DNA from 2 places in the Paraburkholderia sp. BR10872 genome. Region 2 is predicted to be linked to the other one. Evidence: riboswitches for the same ligand, from Rfam matches in the RefSeq annotation. Region 2 holds a riboswitch; the other holds the start of a gene.
The links. Region 2 has a riboswitch for thiamine pyrophosphate ahead of thiC (phosphomethylpyrimidine synthase ThiC). Riboswitches for the same ligand answer to the same signal wherever they lie in the genome.
Positions count from the first base shown of each region.

Region 1: another riboswitch for thiamine pyrophosphate. It lies ahead of AB4Y43_RS24975 (FAD-dependent oxidoreductase); the one in region 2 lies ahead of thiC (phosphomethylpyrimidine synthase ThiC).

Region 1 is NZ_JBFRCN010000035.1:40,351-48,229, forward strand. It holds gene AB4Y43_RS24965 (thiazole synthase) at 1-205, opposite strand, end outside; gene thiS (sulfur carrier protein ThiS) at 286-483, opposite strand; gene AB4Y43_RS24975 (FAD-dependent oxidoreductase) at 526-1,674, opposite strand; TPP riboswitch at 1,939-2,053, opposite strand; gene AB4Y43_RS24980 (ABC transporter ATP-binding protein/permease) at 2,365-4,122, shown strand; gene AB4Y43_RS24985 (SDR family NAD(P)-dependent oxidoreductase) at 4,119-4,886, shown strand; gene AB4Y43_RS24990 (MFS transporter) at 5,177-6,472, shown strand; gene AB4Y43_RS24995 (D-amino acid dehydrogenase) at 6,522-7,879, shown strand, end outside.
Region 2 is NZ_JBFRCN010000027.1:51,778-59,656, forward strand. It holds gene AB4Y43_RS21295 (phosphodiesterase) at 1-819, shown strand, start outside; gene AB4Y43_RS21300 (MFS transporter) at 932-2,146, shown strand; gene AB4Y43_RS21305 (bacterioferritin) at 2,163-2,705, opposite strand; gene AB4Y43_RS21310 (DUF1328 family protein) at 2,762-2,923, opposite strand; gene AB4Y43_RS21315 (entericidin A/B family lipoprotein) at 3,094-3,231, shown strand; gene AB4Y43_RS21320 (EamA family transporter) at 3,415-4,299, opposite strand; gene AB4Y43_RS21325 (GreA/GreB family elongation factor) at 5,092-5,499, shown strand; TPP riboswitch at 5,597-5,726, shown strand; gene thiC (phosphomethylpyrimidine synthase ThiC) at 5,831-7,762, shown strand.

The DNA of each region.
Region 1 (7,879 bases), on a different contig from region 2:
GCTTGAGCAGATCGAAGAAGCCGGCCTCGGCGGTGCCCTCGTTCATCTGGCGGCGCAGCGCGACGGTGATCATGCCGGGGCGCGCGGCAGCCATCGAGTCGGCGAGCGATTGCAGCGACGGATAGCGCGACGTGCCGAGCAGCACGCGGCTCGCGAAGGTTTCGCCGTAGAGCGTGAGCGCGTCGGCAGTGGTTGTGGTGGTCATGGGTTGGAATCCTTGGCGGTGTCGTGAACGCGCTCGCGGTGTATGCGATGCGCGCGACCGGTGGCCTGGGCGAGCGAGGCTCAGCCGCCGGCCACGGGGCTCACGACGTCGAGGCGGTCGCCCGCCTGGAGCGAGCGCGCGCCATGCTGGGTACGCGCCACGAAATCGCCGTTCAACGCGACGGCGAACGGCGGACGCGCGCCGAATGCGGTGAGCGCATCGGCGACAGTCGCGCCCTCGGGCAGCGTGATCGGCTTCTGGTTGATTTGAATGTCCATGGCAAATACGTTCTCAAACTGCGGATTATTTCTGGTGAGGCGTCAGGCCGGCTCGTGCGCGCCCTGCGCGTGCAGCATGTCGCCCCAGCGCGACGCGCGGCGCAGCGACTCGAAGGATTCGGCATCGCTCACACGGGCATCGAGCAGCGCCTGGGCGAAGCGCGCGGCTTCGTCGGCGACTTCCGGCGCGATCATGAAGCCGTGCCGATAGAGACCGTTCACACGCAACGTGGTCTTGCCGTCCCAGATGAGCGCCGGGCGGTGGTCGGGCAACGTCGGGCGGCACTGCGTGTTCAACTCGAGGATGCGCGCTTCGCCGAACGCCGGATGCACCGCGAACGCCGCGCTCAGCAGTTCGAGCGCCGAGCGCACGCTCACCGGCGAGCGGTCCTCGCCTTCGATCTCGGTCGCGCCGATCACGAAGACATCGTGTTCCTTGGGCGCGATATAGAGCGGATAGCGCGGATGCAGGAGCCGCACCGGGCGCGTGAGCGTGATGCCCGGCGCGTGCACGCGCGCGACTTCGCCGCGAATGCCGCGCAACCCCGGCAGCGCAGGTTTGGCGCCCAGCCCGCGGCAATCGATCGTCACGCGCGCGGGCGGCGGATTGGCCTCGTCGACCGTGGTATGCCAGTGGGTTTCCACGCCGCGCGCAGCGAGCCCCGCCGCCAGAGCGGCCAGGGCCTGGCGATTGTCGAGCTGGCCCTCGCCTTCGAGCAGCCAGCCGCGCGCGAAGCGCCCCGCGAGCGCCGGTTCGGCGGCGTCGAGCTGTGCACCGGCGAGCGCGACGAAGTTGGCATCGGCGAGAGAACGCGGCGCGTTGGCGCGCACGCGGCGCTCGAAGAGCGGCGCTTCGGTGCGATCGGCGCTATGCCAGACCACGAGCGTGCCGTTGCGCTGGAAGAACACGGGCTCCGGCAACTCGGCCAGAATGCGCGGCCAGGTTTCGAGCGATGCGACGCCCAGCTCGGTAATGAGCATTTCGGCGACGGCAGCCTCCGCGAGCGGCGCGAGCATGGCCGCCGCGACCCAGGCGGCGGCTTCGCCGCCTTCGGGGCCGCCGCGCTCGTAAAGCGCGACACGATGGCCCTCGCCGGCCAGACGCCATGCGACGAGCCGGCCGCTCAGGCCGCCGCCGAGCACGGCGAAGTCGGGCACGCTGCCCACGTCAGGGTTGCGGGCGCGGCTCATGACGACGCTCCGTCACGCAAGGCGAACGGCAAGGCGAACGCGATAAGAATCGGGGAACAAAGAGAATAGGCGGTCATCGTATCCTTTCCGTACGGCAGCAGCAGACGTACCCAAGGACGAAACCGGCTGGCAAGGCCGACCGTGGAGGCTATGCGGCGCAGACGGCCCGATACGGAATGCGTATACGAACCCAGGCGCCCAAAGCGCAGCCCGGCGGGAATCCTGGCGCCCCCGCCTTTTCAAAACCCAGGCTGGGCGCTCCGGTAAGACTTTCTGGAAACTTCCCGCGCCGGTATTACCCGGATCGGGTGCAAAGGGTTTCTCTCAGCCTCACTGGCGGCATGCCCGGCATACCGGTGAAGCACCCCTGTTTCGTCAACGACGATTAGACCACAAAACGCGCGCGGCCCGCAAACCTCGGCGGAACCGGGGGGCGTGGTCTGGCACAATGCCCTGAACCCGCCTCTTTCGCCTCGCGAGCCCGCGCGGTGAGACAATGAGCGCCACGCTACGGCGGCGCCAGCGTGCGCTTTTGTCTCCACGCCTCGCGCCGGTTTTGGCTCCGCCTGTGGCCCGTTAAGACTCACTTAAGCGCCCGACGACAGAATCGCTGCAAAAATCGCTGCAACGCTGCCGCCGTGCGGCGCGCGGCGCATGCCCCCAGCGGGCCGCCACACCTTCAGGACGCACATGACCAACCAACCTGCCCGCGCCACGCCCGATCAGAACGAGCATCAGAAGATCACCGCGTGGAGCCTGATCAAGCCCTACTGGGTCTCCGAGGAACGCTGGATCGCCTGGGGCCTGCTCGTCGCGATCATCGTGATGAACCTGCTCGTCGTGTGGATCAACGTGCGCCTGAACGGCTGGAGCGCGGAGTTCTACAACGCGTTGCAGGCCAAGGACGTCAAGCGCTTCCCGCCGCTGTTGATGACCTTCACCGAACTGGCGTTCGGCTTCATCATCCTCGCGGTGTATGGCCGCTATCTGCGCCAGATGCTCGGCTTTCGCTGGCGTCAGTGGCTCACCACGCGGTTCCTGAACGAGTGGCTCGGCAAGGGCGCGTTCTACCGCATCGAGCGCGACCGCCTCGCCGACAACCCCGACCAGCGGATCAGCGACGACCTCCAGTCGTTCGCCACGACCACGCTCTCGCTCACGCTCGACCTGCTCTCGACGGTCGTCACGCTCATCTCGTTCATCACGATCCTGTGGACGCTCGCGGGCGCGCTCACCGTCACGCTGGGCGGGCAGCCGCTCGCGATTCCGGGCTACATGGTGTGGGCCGCGGCGCTCTATGCCGTGTTCGGCTCGCTCGTGATCCAGAAGGTCGGCCACCCGCTCGTGTCGATCAACTACCAGCAACAAAAGGTGGAAGCGGACTTCCGCTTCGGCCTGATCCGCCTGCGCGAAAACGCCGAGCAGATCGCCCTCTACGACGGCATGGACACCGAGCGCAGCAACGCGCAGGGCCTCTTCGCGCACATCAAGGACAACTGGTGGCGCGTGATGAAATACACGAAGCGCCTCACCTTCGTGCTGAGCTTCTACGGCCAGATCGCCATCATCTTCCCGCTCGTGGTGGCCGCGCCGCGCTACTTCGCGGGCGCCTTCACGTTCGGCGTGCTGATGCAGATCTCGCAGGCGTTCGGCACCGTGAGCGACTCGTTCTCGTGGTTCATCAACAGTTACTCCACGCTGGTCGAATGGCGCGCTACCGTGAATCGTCTGCGCGAATTCGTGCGTGTGGTGCACTCGCCGCGTCTGAAGGAATCGGTCTCGCCCGCCACCGAGCACGGCGGCATCAACCTGCACTTCATCGACAACAACGAGCTCGCCACCGAGCATCTCAAGCTCTCGCTGCCCAACGGCACGCCGCTCTCGGAAGTGCGCGACATCGCCATCAAGCCGGGCTCGCGCTGGCTCGTGCGCGGCCCCTCGGGCGCAGGCAAGAGCACGCTGATGCGCGCGCTCGCGGGCCTCTGGCCCTTCGGCGAAGGCTCGATCGACGCGCCTGTCGATGCGCGCATGATGTTCATCCCGCAGCAGAGCTATCTGCCCATCGGCACGCTCAAGGCAGCGCTCACCTACCCGTCGCCTGCCGACGACTACAGCGACGAAGACTGCCGCGAAGCGCTGCGCGCCTGCCGCCTCGAAGAGTACGTGGATCGTCTCGGCGAATCGGCGCACTGGACGCGCGTGCTCTCACCGGGCGAGCAGCAACGCCTTGCGGGCGCGCGCGTGCTGCTGCACAAGCCCGACTATCTGTTCCTCGACGAAGCGACGAGCGCGCTCGACCCCGACAACGAAAGCCGTCTCTACAAGCTGTTCATGGAACGTCTGCCCAAGGCAGCGATCGTGAGCGTCGCGCACCGTGAGTCGCTCGCGGCGTACCACCACGAAACGCTCGAGATCGAGCGCATGCCCGAAGAGCGGGTTGCCGCGTGAGCGCAAGCGCGCTGCGCGTCGTGCTGATCACGGGCGCGGGCTCGGGCATCGGCGCGGCGCTCGCGCGTCGCCTCGCGGCGCCGGGTGTAGCGTTGATGCTGCACACGCGCGGCGCGGATGAGGCATCGCGCGCCCGGCTCGCCGCCGTCGCCGCCGGGTGCGAACAGCGCGGCTCGACCTGCGCCACCGCGTACGGCGATCTCGCGCTGGCCGGCCAGGCGAGCGCGCTCGTGGACGCCACGCTCGCGCGCTTCGGCTCGCTCGACCAGCTCGTCGCCAACGCCGGGCACGCGCAGCGCCAGACGCTCGCCGCGCTCGACGCCGCGTCGCTCGAAGGCGCTTTCGCGGCCATGCCTGCCGCGTTCGCCGGGCTCGTGCAACGCGCGCAGCCGGCGCTGGAACGCTCGGCGCGCGCCCGCGTGGTCGCGCTGAGCTCGTTCGTCGCGCACCGCTACCGCGCCGGCGCGCCCTTCGCGGCCACCGCCGCCGCGAAGGCCGCGCTCGAATCGCTGGCGAAAACCGCCGCGGCAGAACTGGCGCCGCACGGCGTGACCGTGAACTGCGTCGCGCCCGGCTATACGCGCAAGGACAAGGGCCCCGCGCCGGAAAACGCGCCGGTGTGGGAGCGTGCGGCACAGGAAACGCCGCTCGGCCACGTGGCCGATCCCGCCGATGTCGCCGAACTCATCGCCTTCCTGCTCTCGGATGCCGCGCGCCACATCACCGGCCAGGTGATTCATGTCGATGGCGGGCTCACGCTCTAGCGCCTTGCGGTTCCCGCGCGCCATCGTTCGCTCGCTATCGAACTAAACCCGAACTAAATATCGGAATACAACGATAGCGGGCGCCCCCAAATTGCCCCTCGCCTCAGCGCGGTTTCGCACCGTAAAATACCCCTCCAGCACACCGGAGACGGGCGGCGTCGCACCGCGCAGCCCGCCAGCGTCAAGCGCACACGCCACCCAACGCGTTTGCGCCAGCCGGGTCGCTTGCGCAGCACGGGCCGCTCAGCCCGGTTCGTTGCGCGCACAACAAATATGGGGGAAGACACGCGATGGGCTACTTTCACTGGTTCACCGAATTGAACGCGCGCGAGCGGCGCACGCTTTATGCGGGATTCGGCGGCTACGCCGTCGACGCGTTCGACTTCATGATCTACTCGTTCCTGATCCCGACGCTCATCGCGACCTGGGGCATGACCAGGAGCGAGGCCGGCATGATCGCGACCAGCTCGCTGATCTCCTCGGCGGTCGGCGGCTGGCTCGCCGGCATCCTCGCCGACCGTTACGGCCGCGTGCGCGTGCTGCAGTGGACCATCGCCACCTTCGCGCTCTTCACCTGCCTCTCCGGCTTCACGCATTCATTCTGGCAACTGCTCGCCACGCGCACGCTGCAGGGCATCGGCTTTGGCGGCGAATGGACGGTCGTCACGATGATGATGGCCGAAACGATCCGCTCGCCGCAGCATCGCGCGAAAGCCGTGGGCACGGTGCAGAGCAGCTGGTCGTTCGGCTGGGGCGCGGCTGCCATCCTGTACTGGGCCTTCTTCGCCCTGCTACCCGAGGAATACGCGTGGCGCGCGTGCTTCTGGATCGGCATCGTGCCTGCGCTCTGGATTCTCTATGTGCGCCGCAACGTGAGCGATCCCGACGTGTTCGTCGCCACGCGCCGGGCGCGCGAAAGCAGCGCGGTGCAAAGCCACTTCATGCAGATCTTCGCGCCCGCGCATCTGGTCACCACCCTGCTCGGCAGCGCGCTGTGCACCGGCATGCTCGGCGGTTACTACGCGATCACCACCTGGCTGCCCACCTACCTCAAGACGGTGCGCCATCTCTCGGTGTTCAACACGAGCGGCTATCTGATCGTGCTGATCGTCGGCTCGTTCACGGGCTACATCGTCGGCGCGATCCTGTGCGACAGGATCGGCCGGCGCGCGTCGTTCATCCTGTTCGCCATCGGCTCGTTTGCGCTCGGCATGGCCTACACCATGCTGCCCATCACCGACACCGCCATGCTCCTGCTCGGCTTTCCGCTCGGCATCGTCGTGCAAGGTATTTTCGCGGGCGTGGGTGCGTACCTCTCGGAGCTTTACCCCAACGCGATCCGCGGCTCGGGCCAGGGCTTCTGCTACAACCTCGGACGCGGGCTCGGCTCGTTTTTCCCCATTCTCGTAGGCACATTCGCGCAAACCACCTCGCTCGTGAAGGCGATCGGCGTGGTGGCCGGCGCGGGCTATTTGCTCGTGATCGTCGCGGCGCTGTGCCTGCCGGAGACGAAGGGCAAGACGCTGACCGAGGAAGTGCCTGCTGCCGGGAGCGAGCGAGCGTCTGCGGAGTCCACTGCACGATGAGCGCGAACATGCTGCAATACCGACCGTCCCTCCCTGTTGTGCGACCGGCATGAAAACGATCGTCCTCGGCGCCGGTGTGATCGGCGTCGCTACTGCGTACTATCTGAGCGAACGAGGCTGCGACGTCACGGTCGTCGAACGGGAACCGGGCGTCGCGCTCGGCACGAGCTTCGGCAACGCCGGCGTCATCGCGCCCGGCTATGTCACGCCGTGGGCCGCGCCCGGCATGCCCGCGAAGCTCATCAAGTATCTGCTCAAGCCGACCTCGCCGCTCATCTTCCGGCCCACGCTCGATGCCGCGCAGTGGCGCTGGATCGCGCGCTGGCTGCGCGAATGCGATCTCGCGCGCTTTCGCGTGAACAAGCAGCGCATGCAGCGCATTGCCTATTACAGCCGTGAATGCCTGCACGCTTTTCGCGCCACGCACGCGTTCGAGTACGGGCGCAGCCAGGGCTATCTGCAGCTCTTTCGCAGCGACTACGACCTCGAACTCGCGCAACCGGCGCTCGGCGTGCTGCGCGATGCGGGCATCGTCTATCGCGAACTCGATGCTGCCACGTGCGCGCAGGTCGAGCCGGGGCTTGCGTGGTCACGTGTGAAACCGGTGGCGGGCGTCTATCTGCCGGAAGACGAGGCCGGCGACTGCGCACGCTTCACGCGCGAGCTGCGCTCCGTCTGCGAATCACGCGGCGTCACGTTTTTGTTCGATACCGAAGTGCTCGCGCTCGAAGCCGCGGGCGGCAAGGTGAACGGCGTGCGCGTGCGCGCCGTGCCCGGGCGGCGCACGGCCAACAACCGCAAGGACCGGCGCGAGCAGCGCCGCGCGCCGGCCGAGGTGCTGCGCCCGGCCGAGCGCAGCGAGCCCACCGACGACACGCCCCACACGCTCGCCGCCGACGCCGTGGTGGTCGCCCTGGGCGTGGAGAGCGCGGCGCTCGTCGCGCCGCTTGGCGTGCGCGTGCCGTTGTATCCGGTGAAAGGCTATTCGGCCACGCTGCCCGTGGTCGACGAGCAGAAGGCCCCGCGCGCCGCGCTCATGGACGAGTCGCTCAAGACGGCGATCACGCGCTTCGGCCCATATCTGCGTGTGGCGGGGACGGCGGAACTGGGCGACCACCGCGCGACGCTGCGCGAGCAGGCGCTGCAAACGCTCATGAAGGTGCTCGACGACTGGTTCCCGCACGCCGCGACGCCTTCGTCGGCGCAATTCTGGGTGGGGCGCCGGCCGATGGTGCCGGACGGCGCGCCGCTGCTCGGCACGTCGGGCGTGGATGGCCTGTGGCTGAACGTCGGGCACGGCTCGACGGGCTGGGCGATGTCGATGGGCTCGGGCCGCGTGCTCGCGGACCTCGTCACGCAGCGCGTGCCGGAAATCGATCTCGATGGATTGACGCTGGCGCGGTATCG
Region 2 (7,879 bases):
GCCCAGATCAGCGACCTGCACATCAAGCCACCGGGCGCGCTCGCCTATCGCCGCGTCGATACGGCCGCGAGCCTCGCACGCACCATCGCGCGGTTGAACGCGCTCACGCCGCGCCCCGACGCGGTGCTCATGACCGGCGACCTCGTCGACCAGGGCTCGGTCGAGGAATACCGGCACCTCAAATCGCTGCTCGACACGCTCGAGATTCCGTACTGGCTCCTGATCGGCAACCACGACGCGCGCGAGCCGCTGCGCGAAGTATTCGCCGATCGGCCCGAACTGCGCGAAGGCGGCGAGTTCATCCAGTACGCCGTTGACCTCGGCGCGCTGCGCGTGATCGCGCTCGACTCCATGCAGCCGGGGCAAAGCGCGGGCACACTCTGCGCGACGCGCCTCGCGTGGCTCGCGCAGCAGCTCGATGCGGCGCGCGGCAAGCCCGTGATCGTCGCACTCCATCACCCGCCGTTCGACTGCGGCATCGGCCACATGGATGCGATTCGGCTCGACGACAGTGCCGCGCAGGCGCTCGAAGCGCTCGTGGCGCACCATCCCAACGTCGAGCGCGTGCTGTGCGGCCACGTGCACCGGCCCATGTTCGTGCGCTTCGGCGGCACGATCGCTGCGGCCGTGCCGGCGCCGGCCCACCAGGTCACACTCGACCTCGCACCCGATGCGCCCTCCACCTTCACGCTGGAGCCGCCCGCCTTCGCGATGCATCGCTACGATCCGCGGGGCGGGATCGTCACGCATCATGGCTACGTCGATCCATTCGACGGACCGTATCCGTTCTACGAGCCCTCGGGCAAGCTGATTGCCTGAAAGCGCGACAGGCGGCGCGCTCCCGGGCCGCCAGCGCGATTGTGCGCGCTCCGGTATGATCGGCACGCTCGAAGCCTGCCTTTCGCATCACCGGGCGCCGCCCGCATCGCACATGTCCACACCTGATTCCGCAACCGCTGGCGCAAGCCAGTCGCTGCGCGGCCTGCTGCTCCTGCTCGCGACCATCGCGGGCGTCACGGTCGCGAACATCTACTTCAACCAGCCGCTGCTCGACGATTTCCGCCAGAGCTTCCCGGCCGGCGCCGCGTGGATCGGCGCCGTGCCGGCCGGCACCCAGCTCGGCTACGCAGCGGGCATGCTGCTGCTCGCGCCGCTCGGCGACCGCTACGACCGCCGCCGCATCATCCTGCTGCAAACCGCCGGCCTGTGCGTCGCGCTGCTCGTCGCGGCCACGGCGCCCTCGCTTGCCGTGCTGGTCGGCGCGAGCCTCGCGATCGGCATCCTCTCCACCATCGCGCAGCAGGCCGTGCCGTTTTCCGCGGAACTCGCGCCGCCCGAGGCGCGCGGCCACGCGGTGGGCACGGTGATGAGCGGCCTCTTGCTCGGCATCCTGCTCGCGCGTACGGCGGCCGGTTTCGTCGGTCAGTACTTCGGCTGGCGCGCGGTATTCGGCGCGTCGATCGTCGCGCTGCTCGCGCTCGCGCTCGTCATCGTGAAAAAGTTGCCGAAGAGCCAGCCGACCTCGACGCTCGGCTACGGCAAGCTGCTCGGCTCGATGTGGCATCTCGTGCTGGAGCTGCCCGGACTGCGTGAAGCATCGGCGACCGGCGCCTGCCTCTTCGCCGCGTTCAGCCTCTTCTGGCCCGTGCTCACGCTGCTGCTCGCGGGCGAGCCGTTCCATCTCGGGCCGCAGGCGGCGGGCCTGTTCGGCATCGTCGGTGCGGCGGGCGCGCTGGCCGCGCCGATGGCGGGCCGCTCCGCCGACAAGCGCGGGCCGCGCGCTGTCATCACGATGTCGATCGCGCTGATGGCGCTCGCGTTCGTGATCTTCGCATTCTCCGGCACGAGCCTGATTGGCCTCGTGATCGGCGTGATCGTGCTCGACGTGGGCGTGCAGGCCGCGCAGATCTCGAATCAGTCGCGCATCTACGCGCTGCGCCCCGAGGCGCGCAGCCGCGTGAATACGGTGTTCATGGTCTGCTACTTCATTGGCGGCGCGACCGGTTCCGCCGTGGGCGTAACCGCGTGGCACGCATTCGGCTGGATCGGCGTGTGCGCGGCGGGCATCGCATTCACGGCGCTCGCCGGCTGGATTCACCATGCAACGCGCCCGCGCATGGGCGCGGGCGCGCGGACTTCTTCCTGAGGGCTGGCGTCAGGCGTTATTTGCTCGCATACAGCAAATCGGTCATATCGTCGGCGTGCTCTTCCTCCGTCGCGAGGATTTCCTCAAAGATGCGTCGCGTCGTGGTGTCGTCATGACCGAGATAATTGATGATCGCGCGATAGCTCTCGATGGCGATGCGCTCCGCGATCAGATTCTCGCGGATCATGTCCTTCAGGTCGACCCCCTCCTTGTATTCCGAGTGCGAGCGCTCGAGCAGCGTTGCCGGCGAGAAGTCTGGCTCGCCGCCTAGCTGCACGATACGGGCCGCGAGCATATCGGCGTGCTGCTGCTCCTCGGTCGCGTGCTGGAGAAACTCGGCCGCCACCGACTCGGACTCGATGCCCTTCGCCATGAAATGGTGCCGCTTGTAGCGCAGCACGCACACGAGCTCCGTGGCGAGCGAATCGTTGAGCAACTTGAGCACGGTCTCGCGATTCGCGGGGTAGTCCGACGTGACCGGCCCCTGGTCGAGATTGCGGCGCGCCTCATCGCGTACGCGCTTGAGATCGAACTCAAACGAAGCGTGTGTCTTCGACATCTGACTCTCCTTCGAACATGACATGCATGAGTGGGATTGGGTTTCGCATGCGCGCGTCATCGGTGCATCACGCCTAGCAGCAACGTGACGACGAAGACCACGAGGAAGATATAGAACAGGATCTTGGCGATTTCGGCCGCGCCCGCAGCGATTCCCGTGAAGCCGAACACGGCGGCGATGATCGCGATGATGAAAAACACGATGGCGTAGTGAAGCATGGCGTAGTCCTCCTTGTGGGCGGATGTGCTGCGCTATGTCGCGCCTGCGTCAGCGCTAGCGCAAGCCGCGGACCCGACGCCTGCGCACACGCAGACGCATGGCGGCACAAATGACCGGGCACGCGACATGCTGGAGAGTGACCTCCTTTGACACCGTGGAGGACTTCCTCATGAAACGCCTGATTGCCCTCTTTCTCGTTACCGCATCGCTGGCAGCGCTCTCGGCCTGCAACACGATGGCGGGTGCCGGCGAGGACGTTTCCGCAGGCGGCCACGCCCTCACGAATTCGGCGGAAAAGGCAAAATAGTGTCCGGCAAACGGTAAAGGCGCCGGAATGACGGCTAACGCGTGCGCGTAGCCCGTACGTACGCTACCGGCATCAATCACCGGTGAACGACGAAGTCGCGGCCGCTGTGCGCCTCACATGCGCAGCGGCCGCGCGCGCAACGCGGCGCGATGACGCGAGGCGCGTCGCGAAGGCAGGATGAACTCAGGCAGTGCGGCGGCGGTCGTCGAACAGGAACGACAGACCCACGCTGCCGAGAATCAGCACGGTCGCGACAACGGTTGCGCTTGTGACCGGCTCGCCGAGCAGCAGCGCGCCGAGTGCGACGGCAACAACGGGATTCACGTACATGCAACTGCTCGCGACGAGCGGGCTGGTATGGCGGATCAGGTAGCCATAAGCGACGTAGGCCGCCATCGTGCCGATGAAAAGCAGGTAGAGAAACGCCACGAGCGGCAGGAAATGCAACTCGCCCATGCGTTCGCCGCTGATCCACGCGACCGTCGTCGAAATGGCGCCGCCCAGGCCGATCTGCAGCGCCGTCGCGACGAAGAGATCGGTCGGCAACGTGAGCTTGCCCGCCAGATGCGCGCCGATTGCCCAGAAGAGCGCGCCGCACAGAATCGCGAGGCTGCCGCCCGCCGAGCCGGCCGCGGCGCCGCCGTGGCTCAGGATGGCGATGCCGACGAGGCCGAGCGCGACCGCGGCCCATTCGGCCTTTGCCACGCGCCGCCCGGTGACCGCCGAGATCACGGTCGCAAAGAGCGGCACCGTGGCGACCATCACGGCCGCCTTGCCGGTGCCCACGGTACGCATGCCGTAGGCGAGCATGCCGCTCGACAGGCCCACGAGCAGCGTGCCCACCACGCCCGCGTTGCGCACTTCGAGCAGCGTCGGCATGACGGGCCGCCGGCGCATGGCGAAGACGAACAGGCCGATCCCGGCGAGCAGATTGCGCAAGCCGGAAAGCAGGAGCGGCGGGAAAGAATCGAGCGCGACTTTCACGCCGAGATACGTCGAGCCCCAAACGAAGTAGACGACGGCGAGCGAGAGCGCGACGCGCCCGGTGCGCGATTGCGGCAGTCGCACGGCGCGCGCGAAACGCCATAGCGCGGCTGCGACCTGGTGGGCCCCGGCGAAAAAAGATTGAGTGTTCACGTGGAAAGGCAAACGGGGAGGCATCGTCAATTCACCGCGGCAGGTGAAAGGCAGGACCGCGGGCGCCCCGGCAGCAAGGTGGCGGGACGTGTGAAGCTCGACGGCATGGTGCAGATGCGCAAAAACGCGAAAAAAGACGGAGTACGAAGGACACCCGGGACGGGCGAAGCGCATTATGCAACAACGCCGGGTGTTGCGGATGCTTTCAGGATGCTTTATGCGCAGCGATTCGTTGCGTGCGCGTCACAGTGTGAGCGGCGCAAGCGAGGACCGCGGATCGCGCACCATATTGCCGTGTAACGGCCGCGTTGCGCCGCGCTGGGAAGACCGTGCTAGCATGACAAAACCTTTCGCTTAACTTTCACCAACCGGATTTCATACACGCCGCTCGCCATGCTTTCGCTCGTTTCGCGTCCCGTATTCGCCTTGCCGCCGCGTCATTTGCGCGGCGCGTCGGCACGCGTACGCGCCGAGCGCGAGCGAACCGCGCCGTGGCCTCTCGACACCCGAGCGCGCGCCCTAGCTACTCTCTCCGCTCCGCTTTACGCCGCCCGGCGTCCGCACTGAACCGCCTCCCCAACCCATCGGAGCCGGTCGGTCGGGCTCCGGGCCGATCCGTTACACCGCCGTTACGCCCCGCTGCGGCCCGCGCCCGATTGCGCGAGTTCGCTCCCAGCCCTCGCCGTTACCTCGAATCTTTTCTGGACCGCAAGGAAGACTGCCATGTCGAAGAAAATCCGTTACTTCACCGAACTCGATGTCGCCCGCCTCGAAAAATGCGCCGCGGAACCCGGCGCCGCGCCCGCGCGCCAGGCCATGCTCGACGAACTCCTCGAACACGCCGTGATCGTGGAATCGCGCGACATGGCCGCCAACGTCGTGACGATGAACTCGCAGGTCACGCTCGTGGACGAGCGTAACGGCGCATCCCTCACGTACACCGTCGTCTATCCGCATGAGGCGAACGTCGACGCCGGGCGCCTGAACGTGTTCTCACCCGCGGGTCTCGCGCTCCTCGGCGCGAAGCGCGGCAACACCGTGCGCTTCACGACGCCGGGCGGCGCGGTCGAAACGCTGAAGATCGAGCGCATCCTGTTTCAGCCGGAAGCTTCGAAGGATTTCACGCTGTAAGCTCGGCCCATACTACACATCGCGACACCCCGCGCCTGGCACATCGCGCGCGAGATGGCACTTGCCAGATCGTCGCAGCGCGGTGTATCGTTTGGCCTTGCTTACGCGGGGGTCCTGCGTCATGCGCCGCATCGAACGAAAGTCGTGCAGCGTATTTCGCGGGTGAGAAATACCCTTTGAACCTGATCTGGATAATGCCAGCGCAGGGAAGCGTCCGGACTTCGCAACATCGCTCAGCGCCTCACCTCATCACAGCGAAGTCCGTCCACGTTCCGTCTCGTCTCCTGCTAAGCCGCTGTTCCCACTTTGCTTTGCATGGAGAGAGAGACGCATGAACGCGAATCCGAAGTTCATTTCCGCCAACGCGCACGTCGACGAAGCCGCGATCGCGCCGCTGCCCAATTCCCGCAAGATCTACGTGACCGGTTCGCAGCCCGATATCCGCGTGCCGATGCGCGAGATCACGCAGGCGGATACGCCCACGGGCTTCGGCGGCGAGAAGAATCCGCCGATCTACGTCTACGACACCTCGGGTCCGTACACCGACCCTGAAGCGAAGATCGACATTCGTGAGGGCCTGCCTGCGCTGCGTCAGGGCTGGATCGAAAAGCGCGGCGACACCGAAGCGCTGCCGGGCCTCTCCTCCGAATACGGCCGCGAGCGCGCCGCCGACCCCGCGACTGCCGAACTGCGCTTCCCCGGCCTGCACCGCACGCCGCGCCGCGCGAAGGCCGGCAAGAACGTCACGCAGATGCACTACGCGCGTCAGGGCATCATCACGCCGGAGATGGAATACATCGCGATTCGCGAGAACCAGCGCCGCGCCGAGTATCTGGAAAGCCTCAAGGCGAGTGGCCCGAACGGCGCGAAGCTCGCGGCGATGATGGGCCGCCAGCATCCGGGCCAGGCGTTCGGCGCAGCCGCTTTCGGCGAGAACGCGCTCAAGGCAATCACGCCCGAGTTCGTGCGCGACGAAATCGCGCGCGGCCGCGCGATCATTCCGGCGAACATCAACCACCCGGAAAGCGAGCCGATGATCATCGGCCGCAACTTCCTCGTGAAGATCAACGCGAACATCGGCAATTCGGCGGTCACTTCGTCGATCGGCGAAGAAGTCGATAAGATGACGTGGGCGATCCGCTGGGGCGGCGACACGGTCATGGACCTCTCGACCGGCAAGCACATTCACGAAACGCGCGAGTGGATCATCCGCAACTCGCCGGTGCCGATCGGCACGGTGCCGATCTACCAGGCGCTCGAAAAGGTCAACGGCAAAGCCGAAGACCTCACGTGGGAAATGTTCCGCGACACGCTCATCGAGCAGGCCGAGCAGGGCGTGGACTACTTCACGATTCACGCGGGCGTGCGCCTGCAATACGTGCCGCTCACCGCGAACCGCATGACGGGCATCGTCTCGCGCGGCGGGTCGATCATGGCCAAGTGGTGTCTCGCACATCACAAGGAGTCCTTCATTTATGAGCATTTCGAAGAGATCTGCGAAATCATGAAGGCATACGACGTGAGCTTCTCGCTCGGCGACGGCCTGCGTCCCGGCTCGATCTACGACGCCAATGACGAAGCGCAACTCGGCGAACTGAAGACGCTTGGCGAGCTCACGCAGATCGCGTGGAAGCACGACGTGCAGGTGATGATCGAAGGCCCGGGCCACGTGCCGATGCAGCTCATCAAAGAGAACATGGATCTCCAGCTCGACTGGTGCAAGGAAGCGCCCTTCTACACGCTCGGGCCGCTCACCACCGACATCGCGCCGGGCTACGACCATATCACCTCGGGCATCGGCGCTGCGATGATTGGCTGGTTCGGCACGGCCATGCTCTGCTATGTCACGCCGAAGGAACACCTGGGCCTGCCCAACAAGGACGACGTGAAGGAAGGCATCATCACGTACAAGCTCGCGGCGCATGCGGCCGATCTCGCGAAGGGTCACCCAGGCGCGCAGGTGCGCGACAACGCACTGTCGAAGGCGCGCTTCGAGTTCCGCTGGGAAGACCAGTTCAACCTCGGCCTCGATCCGGACAAGGCGCGCGAGTTCCACGACGAAACGTTGCCGAAGGACTCGGCCAAGGTCGCGCACTTCTGCTCGATGTGCGGCCCGCACTTCTGCTCGATGAAGATCACCCAGGACGTGCGCGACTTCGCGGCCAGGCAAGGCGTGAGCGACGACGAGGCCCTCAAGAAGGGCATGGAAGTGAAGGCGGTCGAGTTCATCAAGCAAGGCGCCGAAATCTATCAGCGCCAGTAAGCGCTGACTTCGGGCTGACTCAGGGCTCACTACGCCCCGGCGGGCGCTCGCCGCCCGCCGAAACATTTACTAACGATTCCCACAACTCTCTGACAAGCGCACACACCCTGATACGGG